2 regions of the Microbacterium sp. 1.5R genome follow, and region 2 is predicted to be linked to the other one. Evidence: riboswitches for the same ligand, from Rfam matches in the RefSeq annotation. Region 2 holds a riboswitch; the other holds the start of a gene.
The links. A riboswitch is a leader RNA that binds a small molecule or an ion and turns the genes downstream of it on or off. The one in region 2 is predicted to bind thiamine pyrophosphate.
Positions count from the first base shown of each region.

Region 1: it holds a riboswitch for thiamine pyrophosphate, as region 2 does, so the genes downstream of both, BMW26_RS17965 (ECF transporter S component) here and thiM (hydroxyethylthiazole kinase) in region 2, are expected to answer to the same signal.

Region 1 covers NZ_CP018151.1:3,300,863-3,309,149, forward strand. The annotation lists gene BMW26_RS15775 (energy-coupling factor transporter transmembrane component T family protein) at 1-56, opposite strand, end outside; gene BMW26_RS17810 (ABC transporter ATP-binding protein) at 53-1,513, opposite strand; gene BMW26_RS17965 (ECF transporter S component) at 1,510-2,166, opposite strand; TPP riboswitch at 2,160-2,269, opposite strand; gene BMW26_RS15790 (D-alanyl-D-alanine carboxypeptidase family protein) at 2,353-3,816, shown strand; gene BMW26_RS15795 (ABC transporter ATP-binding protein) at 3,949-6,195, opposite strand; gene BMW26_RS15800 (ABC transporter ATP-binding protein) at 6,192-7,919, opposite strand; gene BMW26_RS15805 (enoyl-CoA hydratase/isomerase family protein) at 8,120-8,287, opposite strand, start outside.
Region 2 covers NZ_CP018151.1:2,309,710-2,317,996, reverse strand. The annotation lists gene pheT (phenylalanine--tRNA ligase subunit beta) at 1-81, shown strand, start outside; gene BMW26_RS11070 (DUF402 domain-containing protein) at 214-930, shown strand; gene BMW26_RS11065 (NAD-dependent epimerase/dehydratase family protein) at 993-1,955, shown strand; TPP riboswitch at 1,977-2,070, shown strand; gene thiM (hydroxyethylthiazole kinase) at 2,061-2,909, shown strand; gene thiD (bifunctional hydroxymethylpyrimidine kinase/phosphomethylpyrimidine kinase) at 2,906-5,056, shown strand; gene argC (N-acetyl-gamma-glutamyl-phosphate reductase) at 5,301-6,353, shown strand; gene argJ (bifunctional glutamate N-acetyltransferase/amino-acid acetyltransferase ArgJ) at 6,350-7,507, shown strand; gene argB (acetylglutamate kinase) at 7,504-8,287, shown strand, end outside.

The sequences.
Region 1 (8,287 bases), 990 kb from region 2:
GAGCGCGGGGCGATCGGACCGGATCGTTCGACGCGGGCGGTCAGCGGATCGATCATCGTCCCACCTCGATGCGCCGAGCGTGCAGAGCCTCGAGCACGGTCTCGTCATGACTGATCGCCACGATCGCCGTGCCCTCGTCGCGCAGACGTGCGATCAGGCCGACGAGTTCGGCCCAGGTCGTCGCATCCTGCCCGAAGGTGGGCTCGTCGAGCACCAGCATCCGGGGCCGCGTGGCGAGGGCGGCGGCGACCGTGAGCCGCCGCTTCTCTCCGCCCGACAGGGTGTAGGGATTGGCTGCGGCGAGCGAGGTGAGCCGCAGTCTTTCGAGCAGGTCGTCGACTCGGGAGGCGATCTCGGCGTCCGGCAGCTTCAGCGCCCGCGGTCCGACCGACAGCTCGTCGCGCACGGTCTTGGCGAGCAGCTGGTGCTCGGGCGTCTGCATGACCGACGCGATGCGCGTGAGCAGGGCGCGCGACGACCAGTGAATGGGATCCGGCTTCTCTCCGGCGGCGAGGGGCGGCAGAGCGGCGACCCGACCCTCTTCGGCCGGGATCAATCCCGCGAGCGTGAGCCCGAGCGTCGATTTGCCTGCGCCGTTCGCACCGGTGACCCCGAGCACCTCTCCGGCACGCACATCGACGTCGAACGGACCGGCGACGGCGAGCCCGCGCCTGCGAGACACAGTGAGACCGCGGGCCTCCAGCAGCGTCGCTCCCGGCCGCTGCGCCGGTGCGGGCGGGACGGCGGGCGGGTGCCCGGGAACCCAGACGCCGGATGCCGCGAGCTCCGCGCCCCGAGCGCCGAGGACCGCGTCCGGGCTGCCGTCGGCGAGCACGACCGTTCCATCCGGCTCGGCGCCGAGCACGATCACCCGGGTCACGAGCGGCAGCCAGATGTCGATGCGATGCTCGATGACCACGAGGGTCGCACTCGTCGCATCGAGGGCGGCGGCCACGGCATCCCGTACGTCCCGCACCCCCTCGGGGTCGAGGTTCGCCGTCGGTTCGTCGAGCAGGATGGCACCCGGTCGCATCGCGAGCACGCCGGCGAGGGCGAGGCGCTGCTTCTGACCGCCCGACAGCGCGGCCGTGGATCGATCGAGGGCGACGTCGAGCTCTACGGCGTCCAGCGCCGCGCGCACCCGCTGCCAGATCTCGTCTCGGGGTACGCCGAGGTTCTCGCAGCCGAAGGCGACGTCGTCGCCGACCCTCGCGAGGATCGTCTGCGTATCGGGATCCTGCAGGACCATCCCGACCCGACCCCGGGCGTCGGTGGGCGGCACACCGTCGACGAGCAGCGCACCGTGCGTCTCGCCCTCATCCGCACCGCCGAGCACTCCACCGAACCCCTGGAGCAGCGTCGACTTGCCCGAGCCGGAGGCGCCGAGCAGCAGCACCCGCTCCCCCGGCTCGATGCGCAGGTCGACGTCGCGCACCGCCCAGCGCCGTCGCGTCGCGTACCGCCACCCCCAGCCACGGGCTTCGAGGGTGGCGGGCGTCGTGAGCGAGCTCACACCCGTGCGGTGACCTCGCGGCCGGCGGCGAACCGGCTGAGGGCGCCCGTTGCGGCGAGTCCGCGTGCGATCAGCCACGCCCCGAGTCCGGCGATGACCGCACCCGAGATGGTGGTCGAGACGATGTAGACGCTCGTGAAGAGCGTGTCGGCGCCGGCGTACCAGAGGATGCGGTCGTTGATGCCGCAGGCGAGACCCGCACCGGCACCAGCCAGCATCGCGACAGGCAGCCGCCAGACGCCGTACAGGAAGATCAGGAACACCAGCTCTGCGCCGAGACCCTGTACGAGGCCCGAGACGATCGTGAGCGGGCCCCACGCGTTGCCGACGAGTGCTGAGATGATCGCGGCGACCAGCTCGGTGTACAGAGCGGCACCGGGCTTGCGGATGATCAGGCCGCCGAGCACTCCGGCGATCAGCCAGGGGCCGGCGAGCAGGCCCTGAACACCGGGGAGCAGCGGCGTCAGGATGCTGCTCGGCACCTCGTAGCCGACGTTCCAGAGCAGGAAGATCATCGCGCACGCGACGGCGATGACACTCGCCACGACGATGTCGACGACCCGCCAGCGCCAGAGCTGCGGTCGACCGAGGCCCGTCGACGACTGCGTGGCCGAAGCCGATCCCGTGGTGGATCCGGACGTGGATGTACTCATCTGTGACTCCTCCCTGCGCTGGCATGACCCAGATCAGGTTCGACGGTCGAAGCGCGATTCGCTCCCTCTCAGCCCGGCTCGCCGGACTCCCGTGGTTGTACCCACGATCTTACCCAGAGGCGACACCCCGCGCCCTCTCCCGATGCAGCGACACGGATCCCCGCACGAGTTCGGTACCGTGAGGAGGTGACCGCTCCCGATTCCGCCGAGGCCACCGCCTCCGCCGTTCCTGCGGATGACGACGTGTCTGCGATCTTCACTCCTGAGGCGACTCCCCCCGCGCAGTGGGCGGAGGAAGACAGCGGCGGCACTCCCCTGACGTGGGTCGACCCGGTCGACGTGGCCCAGCACCCGGCGACCGACGCGCTCGATGACGCGCCGGCCGTGGAGAGCGGCGGTGCGCTGCTGACCGGAGCGCACCTGCGCCCGGCGATCGCCCGGCCCGGCGTGCTGGTGCCGCTCGGCGTCCTCGTCGGCTTGCTCGGCACCTACGCCGGATCGGCCATGCTGTGGCCGTTGCACGAGGTCGCGCCGACGGTTCAGGCCGTCGAACTCGCCCCCGTCGCGGCGCCCGCTGCCGCGATCACCTTCCCTGCCCAGGGAAGCGCTGCCGTGGGGATCGGCGGCATCGGCACGACGTCGTCGTCGCTCGACGCTGCGGCGATCGCAAGCGTCACCAAGGTCGTCTCGAGCTTGATGGTGCTCGAGCGGATGCCCCTCGCCGTGGGCGAGCAGGGCCCCGAGTTCTCGTTCACGCGGGCCGACAACCTGGCCTACTGGGACTACCGCCGCTCCGACCAGTCCGCGCTCGACGTGCCCGTGGGGGGCACTCTCACCGAGTTCCAGCTCCTCCAGGGAACGCTGCTCGGATCGGCCAACAACTACATCGACCGGCTCTCCGCGGAGATCTGGGGTTCCCCGTCGTCGTTCACCGCCGCAGCAGCTGTGTGGCTGCGCGACCGTGGTCTCGACGACATCACGATCATCACTCCGTCGGGCTTCGACGACCGCAACCGGGCCACACCCGAGTCGCTCGTCGCGTTGGCCGAGATCGCGATGCAGAACCCCGTCTTCGCCGGCATCGTCGGAACTCCGTCGGTCGATCTTCCGGGTGCGGGCACGGTGGTGAACACGAACGGGATGCTGGCGGACCCCGGCGTCGTCGGCGTCAAGACCGGCACGCTCGGCGACAGCTGGAACCTGTTGACCGCGAAGGTCGTCACCGTCGACGACACGACTGTGCATCTGTACGCGTCGGTTCTCGGTCAGGCCGACGACGCGCAGCGCCTCACGGAGACCCGTTCGCTGTTCACGCAGGTCGAGACGGCGCTGGAGCAGCAGACTCCCGCCGTCGCCGAGGGCACGGTCGTCGGCACCGTCACCACGGCGTGGGGCGCGAGCACCGATGTCGTCACGGATGCGGATGCCGATGTGGTTCTGTGGAACGGCGCCGTCGCCGAGGCCTCGACGGACTTCTCACTCGGCGACAACCGCGAAGCGGGCGACGAGGTCGGCACGATGACGAGCGTCGGGCCGTTGAACACGGTGACGACGTCGCTGTCGCTCGCCGACGATGTCGATGGCCCGAGCCCGTGGTGGCGGCTGACCCACCCCCTCGAACTCCTCGGCATCACGGCCGACCAGCGCTGACGCGTCGTCCCTCCAGCGAAAGCCCGATGGATGCAGAACGCCTCGCCGCCCGGGATTCGGGAGGCGAGGCGTTCTGTCACTTCAGGGGCTCTGTCGCTTCAGGCGCTCTGGCGCTTCAGGCGCTCTGTCGCTTCAGGCGCGTGAGGAGCCTCCGGCATCCGGCCGTTCGACCACTGCCTGCGCGGCCGCTGCCTCGGCGGCGGGAGTCTGCGCCCCCACCGAGACCCCGACCTGTGCCGACGCAGCCGCGTCTTCGGCGTCGCCGCTCATGACGACCGGAGTCGAGCCGGTGAGCGCGTCCTCTGCGTCGATGTCGGTCGCCGCCTGTTCGAACTGCGACTGGTAGAGGCGCCAGTAGGCGCCCTGCGCGGCGATGAGCTCGTCGTGCGTGCCCTTCTCGACGATGTCTCCGTGCTCCATCACGAGGATGAGGTCGGCATCGCGGATGGTCGACAGGCGGTGCGCGATCACAAACGACGTGCGTCCCTGTCGAAGCGCCGCCATCGCGTGCTGCAGCAGCAGCTCGGTGCGGGTGTCGACCGCCGACGTGGCCTCATCGAGGATCAGGATCGACGGCTGGGCCACGAACGCTCGCGCGATCGTGATCAGCTGTCGCTCGCCCGCCGAGACGTTCGACGCGTCTTCGTCGAGCACGGTGTCGTAGCCCTCGGGGAGGGCATGCACGAAGCGATCCACATAGGTCGCCTTCGCCGCTTCGAGAACCTCGTCGTCGGTCGCGGTCGAGCGTCCGTACCGGATGTTCTCGCGGATGCTCCCGGCGAACAGCCACGGGTCCTGCAGGACCATGCCGGTGCGAGAGCGCAGCTGGTCACGCGTGACCTCGGAGATGTCCTGACCGTCGAGCAGGATGCGCCCGCCGTTCAGTTCGTAGAACCGCATGATGAGGTTGACGAGAGTGGTCTTGCCCGCTCCCGTCGGGCCGACGATCGCGACCGTCTGACCGGGCTCGACCCGGAACGAGAGGTCGGTGATCAGCGGACGGTCGGGAGTGTACGAGAACGCGACGTTCTCGAACTCCACGACGCCCTTGCCGTCGGCGAGCTTCGGAGCATCCGCGTCGTCCGCTTCCTGCTCTTCGGTGTCGAGGAGCTCGAACACCCGCTCGGCCGATGCCGTGCCGGACTGCACGACGGCCGCCATTCCACCGAGCTCGGACAGCGGCTGCGTGAACTGCTGCGAGTACTGGATGAACGCCTGCACGTCTCCGAGACGCAGCTGCCCGTTGGCGACCATGAGACCGCCGAGCACCGCGATGCCCACGTAGGTGAGGCTGCCGACGAAGGTCATCGCCGGCATGATGATGCCGGAGAGGAACTGCGCCTTGAAGCTGGCCTGGAACAGCTCCTCGTTCTCGCCCTGGAACTTCTCCAGCGCGTCCTGCTCGCGACCGAAGACCTTGACCAGCGCGTGACCGGAGAAGGCCTCTTCGACGCGAGCGTTCAGACGCCCGACCTTGCGCCACTGGGTGCTGAACGCCTTCTGCGAGCGAGGACCGATGACGCCGAAGATCACACCCATGAGCGGGAGCGCCACGAGCGCGACGAGAGCGAGCTGCCAGGAGATCGAGAACATCAGGACCAGCACGCCCACGACCGTGAGTACGGCCGTGATCGCGCCGGACAGCGACTGCTGCATGGTCTGGGTGATGTTGTCGATGTCGTTGGTCACGCGCGAGATCAGATCACCGCGCTGCACCTTGTCGAAGTACGACAGGGGCAGACGGTTGATCTTCGCCTCGACCTGCTCGCGCAGACGCCACATGGTGCGGACCATGATGACGTTGATGACGTAACCCTGGATCCAACTGAGGAAGGCGGCGGTGACATAGATCGCCAGCACGGCGATGATGATCCACCGCAGCGCGTCGAAGTCGACACCGTCACCGACACGGAAGGCGCCGAGGGCCTCGACCTGGTTGGCGAAGTCGTCCTGCCCTCCCTGGCGGAGTGCCGCGACGACATCCTCCTGCGGAGTGCCGGCGGGGAACCCGGGGAAGTCCCCGTTCGCCTGCGCGAGCTGCACGGAGATGAAGCCCTTGTAGATGAGGTTCGTGGCCTCACCGAGCACCTTCGGCGCCGCGACCGTGAGCACGACGCCGACGGCGCCGGCGATCGACACCAGGATGAACCAGACGGCCGACGGCTTGAGCAGCCCGATCATCCGGCTGAAGCTCTTGCCGAAGTTGTCGGCCTTTCCGGGAGCGACGCTGTCCCAGCCGCCGCCGTCCTGGCGCGCCTTCTCGGCGAGCTCGGCCTCGTACTTCTCTTCGTCTGTCAGCTCCGGCTCGACCGCAGTGGTCGTGTCCGCCGCCTTGGCCGCGCGACCGCGGCGGGTCCGGGGAGCGTCCTGCTCGCTCATGCGTCCACCCCCAGCTGCGATTCGACGATCTCTCGGTAGGTCGTGCTGGTCTCGAGAAGCTCCTCGTGCGTGCCGACGCCGACCATGGTGCCCCCTTCGAGGACGACGATGCGGTCCGCATCGGTGATGGATGAGACGCGCTGTGCGACCACGATCTTGGTCACGTGCGGCAGTTCACGCCACAGCGCCTGCCTCAGTCGGGCGTCGGTGGTGAGGTCGAGCGCGGAGAACGAGTCGTCGAAGACCAGGATCTGCGGCTGACGGACGATCGCGCGGGCGATCGCCAGGCGCTGACGCTGACCGCCCGAGACGTTGGTGCCGCCCTGGGTGATCCTCGAGTCGAGCCCCTGGGGCATCTCCTCGACGAAGTCGCGTCCCTGAGCGATCTCCAGCGCATGCCAGAGCTCTTCGTCGGTCGCGTCCTCGCGGCCGTACCGGAGGTTCGAGGCCACCGTTCCGGTGAAGAGGAACGGACGCTGCGGAACGAGGCCGATGGTCGCCCACAGCGACTCGACGTCGGCATCGCGCACATCGGCGCCGCCGACGAAGACGGCTCCGCCGGAGACGTCGAAGAGTCGTGGGATCAACGACACGAGGGTCGTCTTGCCGGCACCGGTCGATCCGACGATCGCCACCGTCTCGCCGGGCTCGGCCGCGAAGCTGATGCCCTTGAGAACGGGAGAGTCGGCGCCCGGGTAGGTGAACTCGACGCCGTCGAAGGCGACCGAACCGGGTGTCGGGAAGTCGGTCACGCCGTCGGCCGGCCGCACCATGCTCGACTGCGTCTCGAGCACCTCGCCGATGCGCTCGGCCGACACTGCCGCGCGCGGGATCATGATCGCCATGAAGCTGGCCATGATGACGCCGCCCATGATCTGGCCGATGTACTGCATGAAGGCGAAGATCGTGCCGACCTGCACCGTGCCACTGTTGACCTCGATGCCGCCGAACCACACGACCGCCACGATCGTGACGTTGAGGATGAGCATGAACAGCGGGAACAGCAGGACGAACAGCGAGCCGACCTTGCGGCCGACCACCATGATGTCGGTGTTGGCACCGCGGAAGCGCTCTTCTTCGATGCCCTCTCGGACGAAGGCACGGACCACGCGCACGCCGGTGAGCTGCTCGCGCAGCACGCGGTTCACGGTGTCGAGCTTTCCCTGATAGCTGCGGAACAGCGGAACCATGCGGCTGACGACGAGACCGGCGACGATCAGCAGCAGCGGGACGGACACGGCGATGAGCCAGCTCAGGCCGATGTTCGTCTGCACGGCGAAGATGATGCCGCCGATCGCGAGCAGCGGCGCGGTGACGAGCATCGTCGCGCCCATCATCGCGAGCATCTGCACCTGCTGCACGTCGTTCGTGTTGCGCGTGATGAGCGAGCCGGCGCCGAACTGCGACACCTCTCGCTCGGAGAATCCGCTGACCTTGGCGAAGACGTCGGCACGGATGTCGCGCCCCGCACCCATCGACGCGCGAGCCGCGAAGTAGGTCGCGATGACCGACGCGATGATCTGGCCGAGCGAGACGGCGAGCATGAAGAGCCCGGTGCGCCAGATGTAGGCGGTGTCGGACTGGGCCACGCCCTTGTTGATGATGTCTTCGTTCAGGCGCGGGAGGTAGAGGGTGGCCAGAGCGCTGGCGAATTGGAACACCAGCACGGCGACGAGCAGCCACTTATAGCGGGCGAGATAACGGAGGAGGATTTTTCCCAGCACAGGCGGACTTTCTAGGAAGGATGAATCGGCGGATCTCCCGACGGGCGGACGCAGGCCGACGATCGCGCACATGCAAGGGTGGCACGAACTCCGGACATTCGTATCCCCCTGTGGGCGGACCTTCGCTCACAGCGAACCATTTCGGGCGCGGCCAGCGGTTTATGCACCGCGGCGAACAACCGCGGATATATCGAAATGCTCTAGAAGAGGGGGTCTTCGGGCGTGAAGTGTCGAGCGTCGCCGCCGGGGTCTGCAGACAGTTCGGAGATCGTCGCCGGGTTCCACTTCGGATTGCGGTCCTTGTCGATCAGCTGCGCCCGGATCCCCTCCACGAGGTCGGGATGCCGCAGGACGAACCACATGACGCG
Region 2 (8,287 bases):
ACCGCAGCCGAGGCGACAGAGGCGAAGCTCGCGGGTGTCTCTGTCGCAGCTGAGCGCTTCGACGCGACCCTGCGCGACTGAAGCTCCGCCTGAACCGACCCGCACGCGGACCGCACTCGAACGGTGCGGTCCGCGTGCGCGTGTGCTCTCAAGATGCTGCCGACGCCGCCGAGCCGACCTGAGCGCGGTGGACCTGCGAGGTACCGTGTCGGGATGAGCATCCTGCCCCACAGCACTCCCGCGGCGGTTCCTGATGGTGTCCGACCGATGGGTGAAGCGCCGTTCCTCGAACCCGGCGACCAGATCTCCTGGCACTACCGCAAGCCCGGCTGGCAGCCCGGCGATGCGTCGACCATCACGCCCATGCGGGTGGTCCGCGACGATGAACGCGGTCTGGTGGCATGGCTCGCTCCGGGCACGCTTCAGGAGGGGCAGGGCACTCCGGCGGGCGAGCGCATCCGGACCGTTCCGCTCGAGCGTCGGTGGCTCGATCCGCGTACCCGGATCGTGGAGGAGTGGTGGGGCAACGGCATCCTCCGCATCGCTCCGGCCGGTGTGGCGTGGTCGGTGTGGCTGTTCTGGAGCGATGTGAGCGGTCCCGAGTGGGAGTTCGCCGGGTGGTACGTGAATCTCGAGAACGCGCATCTGCGCACCGACCGCGACACGTATTCGTCGGATCACATCCTCGACGTGGAGATCCAGGCGGACGGTCAGGTGCACCTCAAGGACGAGGACGAGGTGATCGCGGCCGTCGAGCAGGGACGTCTCACCTCTGAGCAGGCCGCGCAGATCGAACGACACGCGGACGCGGCGATCGAGTCCTTCCATCACGGTGACTGGCCGTTCGACGCCGAATGGCGCGACTGGCGCCCGGATCCCTCGTGGACGGTCCCGGAACTGTCCGGCCTGTCGGATCTTCGCACGAGCTGACCGGCATCCGCCCTGAGCGGAAGACCCTTCCCCTCGCGCGGCGAAGATGGTGGCATGGGGTCATGACGGATGTTCTGATCCTCGGCGGCACCGGCTGGCTGTCCGGCCGCATCGCCAGACGGCTGCTCCTGAGCGGGGCGACGGTGATGTGCCTGGCGCGCGGAGGACGACCGTCTCCGGAGGGCGCGAGCCTGGTGCTGGCCGATCGTGACGCCAGGGACGCCTACGATGCGGTGTCCGGTCGGGAGTGGGATCACGTGATCGACGTCTCGTCGAACGCGGCCCACGTCTCCGCTGCGGTCGCGGCACTCGGTGAGCGAGCGGGCCGCTGGACGTACGTCTCGTCGATGTCGGCATACTCCGACGAGGAGACGGTCGGTGCAGACGAGTCGGCGACGCTGCATCCGCCGGCTGAGAGGGGAGACGACGAGTACGGCCGGCAGAAGGTGGCCGCCGAGGACGCTGTCCGTGCACTCGGCGACCGCACCCTGATCGTGCGCCCGGGATTGATCGTCGGGGCGGACGACCCGAGTGATCGTTTCGGGTATTGGGCTGCCGCTTTTCTGCGTGCCGAGGACGGCCCGGTGCTGCTTCCGCCTGTCGAGGAGCGCGACGTGCAGGTGATCGACGTCGACGACCTGTCCGAGTTCGTCGCCACCACGGGGGCCACCGGCGTGATCAACACGATCGGCGATCGGCATCGGCTGAGCGAGGTCCTCGACGCCGTGCGCAGACGTGCGGGGCACCGGGGAGACACGGTCGCGGCATCTGACGCCTGGCTCGTCGAGCACGGTGTGGCGTATTGGGCGGGGGAGCGGTCGCTGCCGCTGTGGCTGCCGAGCGAGATGACCGGATTCATGACCAGGTCGAACGCCCGCTACCGCGCGGCAGGAGGTCGGCTTCGTCCGCTCGACGAGACGATCGCCGCCGTGGTCGATGACGAGCAGGCGCGCGGCGTCGATCGGGACCGGCGGGCAGGGCTCACTCGCGCCGACGAACTCGCGCTGTTGCAGCTGATCGACTGATCGGGGCCTCGCTAGACTGCGATCAGTGACACGGGGTGCCGCATCCGCGGCTGAGAACAGACCCGTCGAACCTGATCTAGTTCGTACTAGCGAAGGGATGTCGCGTTGAGCGATCGTCTGCGTCCTGATTCCGAATCGACCTTGGCCACCTCGGCGGCTGAGCTCCTGACAGGGCTGCGCGACAGCCCACCCTTGACCCATTGCATCACCAACAGCGTCGTCACGGGCTTCACCGCGAACGTGCTGCTCGCCCTCGGCGCGGCGCCGGCGATGGTCGACATCGTCGGTGAGGCGGGGATGTTCGCCGGGGTGGCCTCCGGGGTGCTGATCAACCTCGGTACGCCGACTCCGGAGCAGCGTGCGGCGAGCCGTGAAGCCGCGGCAGGAGCCCTCGCCGCAGGTACTCCGTGGGTGCTGGATCCCGTCGCGATCGGCGCGCTGCCGGTGCGCACGGCACTCGCGCACGAGCTGGCCGACGCACGCCCCACGGCGATCAGGGGGAACGCCTCGGAGATCCTCGCCCTCGCGGGGCTCAGCGCCGGGGGGCGCGGCGTCGATGCGACGGACACGACCGATGCCGCGGCCGAAGCGGCACTCGCACTCGCTTCGCGGCACGGCGCGGTGGTCGCGGTGTCGGGACCGGTCGACCTGGTGACGGATGGAGCACGATTGCTCCGCATCGCGAACGGTCATGAACTGCTCACCCGTGTCACCGGCGGCGGATGCGCGCTGGGTGCCGTCATGGCGGCGTTCCTCGGTGCGGCGCGCTCGACCGCTGCGGATCCGCTCACCGCCGTCTCGGCGGCGAGCCTCGTGTACACGATCGCCGCCGAGCGCGCCGCGGCGCGGGCCCCGGGCCCCGGCAGCTTCGCCGTCGCACTGCTCGACGCGCTCGCCGCCGTGCAGCCGGAGGACCTCGCCCTCGCCGCGCGTGTGCAGGAGCACGCGCTGTGATCGCGGACCTCTCCCTCTATCTCGTCACGGATCCCACCCTCTGCGGCGCGCGGGGCGTCGCGGAGACGGTGCGACTCGCCGTCGACGGGGGCGTGCGCATCGTCCAGCTGCGCGACAAGGGCGCGACGGATGCCGAGACCGCCGATCAGTTGATCGAGCTCTCTCGGGTGATCGACGGCCGTGCACTGCTCGTGGTGAACGACCGCGTCGAGGCGGCGCTGATCGCTCGCGCCAGGGGAGCGCGGGTCGACGGCGTGCACCTCGGCCAGGGCGACGTATCGGTGCTGCGGGCACGCGAGCGGCTGGGACCCGAGGCGATCATCGGGTTGACGGCGAACACGCCGGAGCATCTCGACGCCGTGGCCGCCCTGCCGGCAGGAACGGTCGACTATCTCGGCGTCGGCGTGATCCGTCCCACCGCCACCAAGCCGGATCACCCGCCGGCCCTGGGAATCCACGGCTTCGGTGCGCTCGCCGCGAGGACCGCACTGCCATGCGTCGCCATCGGCGGCGTGGGAATCGACGACATCGAGCGCCTTCGGGATGCGGGTGCGGCGGGGCTCGCCGTCGTCTCCGCCATCTGCGCCGCCGTCGATCCGACGAGGACGGCCCGGGCATTCCTCAGCCGATGGAGGGCTTCGGGCACACCTCGCGTGCTCAGCATCGCGGGGAGCGACCCGTCGGGCGGGGCGGGGATCCAGGCCGATCTCAAGTCGATCGCCGCGAACGGGGGCTATGGCATGGCGGCTGTCACGGCGCTCACGGCGCAGAACACCAGGGGAGTCCGAGCGGTGCACGTGCCTCCTGCCGAGTTCCTCCGGCAGCAGCTCGATGCCATCTCGGACGACATCGTCATCGACGCGGTGAAGATCGGGATGCTGGCGAACACGGAGGTGATCGCCACCGTCGCCGCCTGGCTCGACGCCGTCCGTCCGCCGATCGTCGTGCTCGACCCGGTCATGGTCGCGACCAGCGGTGATCGCCTGCTCGATGAGGATGCCGAGCGCGCACTCCGCGGGCTCCTCGAGCGCGCTCATGTCGTGACGCCCAACCTCGCCGAGCTCGCCGCGCTCTCCGATCGTCCGATCACGGGGTGGGACGACGCGCTCGAGGCCGGGGCCGAGCTCTCCGCCCGCATCGGCGGGGCGGTGCTCGTCAAGGGAGGGCACCGCGACGGCGACGACGTTCCGGACGCGTTGATCGATGTCGCCGGAGGCGTCAGACACGGCTATCCCGGGTCGCGCATCATGACACACAACACGCACGGCACCGGATGCTCCCTGTCGTCGGCCCTCGCCACCCGCCTCGCCGGAGGGGAGTCCCCTGTCGACGCGGTGAAATCGGCGAGGACCTGGCTGCGGGAATCCCTGAGGCAGAGCGATGCGCTCGACATCGGGAGCGGTCACGGACCGGTGAACCACTTCGGCGGCCTCTGGCGACGAGGGGGACTCGAGGCCGCACCCGAGCGTGCCGACCTCCGCGATCGGTGGTGGGACCGGATCGCGCACGTGCGGGCCGACATCGACGAGCTGTCCTTCATCCGCGCTCTGGCCGACGGGACTCTCGACCGCGAACGGTTCCTCTTCTACCTCCGACAGGACGCCCTCTATCTCCGGGAGTACGCCCGAGTGCTCGCAGCGGCCGCGCGGATCGCGCCCACACCGCACGAGCAGGCGTTCTGGGCTCAGTCGGCCCAGGGGGCGATCACCGGAGAGCTCGAGCTCCATGCATCGTGGCTGGCCCCGGGCGCGGGAGTGGAAGCGGCGACCTTCGCCGTCGATCCGGCGCCTGCGACCGTCGCGTACCTCGACCACCTGCGCTCCGTGGCCTTCGGCGGCGACTACGCCGAGCTCATCGCGGCCGTGCTGCCGTGCTTCTGGCTGTACACCGATCTCGGAACCCGCCTGCACGCGGGGGAGTTCGACGCGTACGCCCGAGACCCGCAGCATCCCTACGCGACGTGGCTCGCGACGTATGCCGATCCCGCGTTCGAGAAGGCGACGGAGCAGGCGATCGACCATGTGATGCATGCGGCGACGGAGTCGGATGCCGCGGGGCGGCGACGGATGCTCCGCGCTTTCGAGGTCTCCAGCGCGCACGAACTCGCCTTCTTCGCGGCGCCGGCACTCCACGCGTCCGGCGGATGACGGACCGGATTTGCGCATGCCGCGACGAGCGCGCTATCGTCGCGGCATGCCTTCGGCCGCCACCGCTCCTCTGACGCTCGTTCCGAGCGTCATCGCCGTGCGCCGACGCAGCAGCGGCCGCCGACTCTAGGCGACCCTGCGCTTCTGCCTGCGTACGCACGGCGGTCGAGTGCCGGTGTCGCCGCCCCGGTTCCCGACACTGCACCCCGCGTTCGCCGAGGGGTCCGACCGTTAAGGTAGAAGAATGACGTACTCCGTCGCCGTCTCCGGCGCATCCGGCTACGCGGGCGGCGAGATCCTGCGCCTCCTCGCGTCTCATCCCGACATCGAGATCCGCACGGTGACAGCGCACTCGAACGCCGGTCAACCGCTCGTGCAGCATCAGCCGCACCTGCGGTCGCTCGCACACCTCGCCCTGCAGGACACCACGCCCGAGACGCTCGCCGGGCACGACATCGTCTTCCTCGCTCTGCCGCACGGGCAGTCCGGGCAGTACACCGACGCGCTCGGCGACACCCCGCTCGTGATCGACGCGGGAGCGGACCACCGACTGACGTCGCAGGATTCCTGGGACGCGTTCTACGGCGGCGACTTCCACGAACCGTGGGCCTACGGCGTTCCCGAGCTGCTCGTCGGCGGTGTCAAGCAGCGCGAGACGCTGCGCGAGGCGAAGCGCATCGCCGCTCCCGGCTGCAACGCCTCGACCGTGAGCCTGAGCCTGGCCCCCGGGGTCGCCGCAGGGGTGATCGACGCGGGGGACATCGTCTCGGTGCTCGCCGTCGGCCCGTCCGGAGCGGGGAAGAGCCTCAAGACCAACCTGCTCGCCGGCGAGATCCTCGGCACAGCCAATCCCTACGCGGTCGGGGGCACGCACCGGCACATCCCGGAGATCCGCCAGGCGCTCGCCGCGGCATCCGGCTCCCCAGCCGACGGCATCCGCATCTCGTTCACGCCTGTGCTGGTTCCGATGTCGCGGGGCATCCTCGCCACCTCGACCGCGACGATCGTCGGCGATGTCAGCGATGCGGAGATCCGCGCCGCCTGGGAGGACGCCTACGGCGACGAGACCTTCGTGCAGTTGCTGCCCGCCGGTCAGTTCCCGCGCACGGCCGATGTCCTCGGTGCGAACACCGCCCTGATCGGTCTCGCGATCGATCGCGCGGCGAACCGCGTGACGGTGGTCACCGCGGTCGACAACCTCGTCAAGGGCACCGCCGGCGCTGCCGTCCAATCCATGAACCTCGCGCTGGGGCTGCCCGAGTCCCGCGCCCTCTCAGTGAACGGAGTCGCGCCGTGAGCGTCACCGCCCCCGCAGGATTCGAAGCGGCCGGAGTCGCCGCAGGTCTCAAATCGACCGGAAAGCCCGATGTCGCCGTCGTGGTCAATCGCGGCCCGCGCAAGGTCGGTGCGGCCGTGTTCACCAGCAACCGCGCCAAGGCGAACCCCATCATCTGGTCGCAGCAGGCCGTCGCCGATCGCGTGGTCGAGGCCGTCGTGCTGAACTCCGGAGGCGCGAACTGCTTCACCGGCAGCTTCGGCTTCCAAACGACGCACCAGACCGCAGAGAAGGCGGCCGAGCTGCTCGGCGTCGGCGCCGGCGACGTGCTCGTGTGCTCGACCGGCCTCATCGGAGTCGGAGACGAAATCTTCCGCGCGAAGGTCCTCTCGGGCACCGAACAGGCGATCGCCGAGCTGTCGACAGACGGCGGCGATGTCGCGGCCGAGGCCATCATGACCACCGACAGCGTGTCGAAGACCGCCGTGGTCAGCCGAGACGGCTGGACCATCGGCGGCATGGCCAAGGGAGCGGGCATGCTCGCTCCCGGGCTCGCCACGATGCTCGTCGTCATCACGACGGATGCCGTGCTCGAGCCTCTCGAGGCGGATGCGGCGCTGCGATTCGCCACCGGCACGACGTTCGACCGCCTCGATTCGGACGGATGCATGTCGACCAACGATCAGGTCACACTGCTCGCGAACGGCGCTTCCGAGGTGGTGCCCGACCTCAAGGACTTCTCCGCCGCGCTGGCAGAGCTGTGCCAGGAGCTCGCGGTCAAGCTGCAGGGCGATGCCGAGGGGGCCAGCCACGACATCACCATCGAGGTGCAGCACGCCGCGACCGAGGCGGAGGCGGTCGAGGTCGGCCGCTCCGTCGCGCGCAACAATCTCTTCAAGGCCGCCATCTTCGGCAACGACCCCAACTGGGGGCGGGTGCTCGCAGCGATCGGCACCACGAACGCCCAGTTCGACCCGTACGACGTCGACGTCTGGATGAACGGCGTCCGGGTGTGCAGCGAGGGCGGCCCCGACCGTCCGCGCGAGGAGGTAGACCTCACTCCACGTGCCACGCATCTCGTGATCGATCTCAAGGTCGGCGATGCCACCGCGACGATCCTCACGAACGACCTCACCCACGATTACGTACACGAGAACAGCGCCTACGCCTCATGACCGACATTCAGGACACCACCCCGGACGTCGCCGCCGTGAAGGCCGCGACGCTCATCGAGTCGCTCCCGTGGCTGAAGAAGTTCCGCGACCAGATCGTCGTCGTCAAGTACGGCGGCAATGCGATGGTCTCCGACGAGCTGCAGGAGGCGTTCGCACAGGACATCGCGTACCTGCGCTACGTCGGCGTGCTGCCGGTCGTCGTGCACGGCGGCGGACCGCAGATCTCCGACATGCTCCAGCGACTCGAGATCCCGAGCGAGTTCAAGGGCGGCTACCGGGTCACCAACACCGAGGCGATCAGCGTCGTGCGCATGGTCCTCACCGGCCAGGTGAACCCGCAGCTCGTCTCGAAGATCAACTCGCACGGTCCGATCGCCACCGGGCTGAGCGGGGAGGACGCCGGCCTGTTCGGCGGTCGTCGTCGCGGTGTCGTGATCGACGGCGAGGAGATCGACCTCGGACGCGTCGGCGACGTCGTGGAGGTCGACCCGACGCCCGTGCTCGATCACCTCGCGGCGGGACGCGTGCCTGTCGTCTCGAGCATCGCGCCCGACCTCGATCACCCCGGCCAGTCGCTCAACGTGAACGCGGATGCCGCGGCGGCAGCCCTCGCCGTGGCGCTCAACGCTCGCAAGCTCGTCATCCTCACCGACGTGCCGGGGCTCTATGCCGACTGGCCCAACCGCGACTCGCTCGTGTCGCACCTCACCTCGGAGGCTCTCATCGAGATGCTGCCGACACTCGAATCCGGCATGATCCCGAAGATGAAGGCCTGCCTGG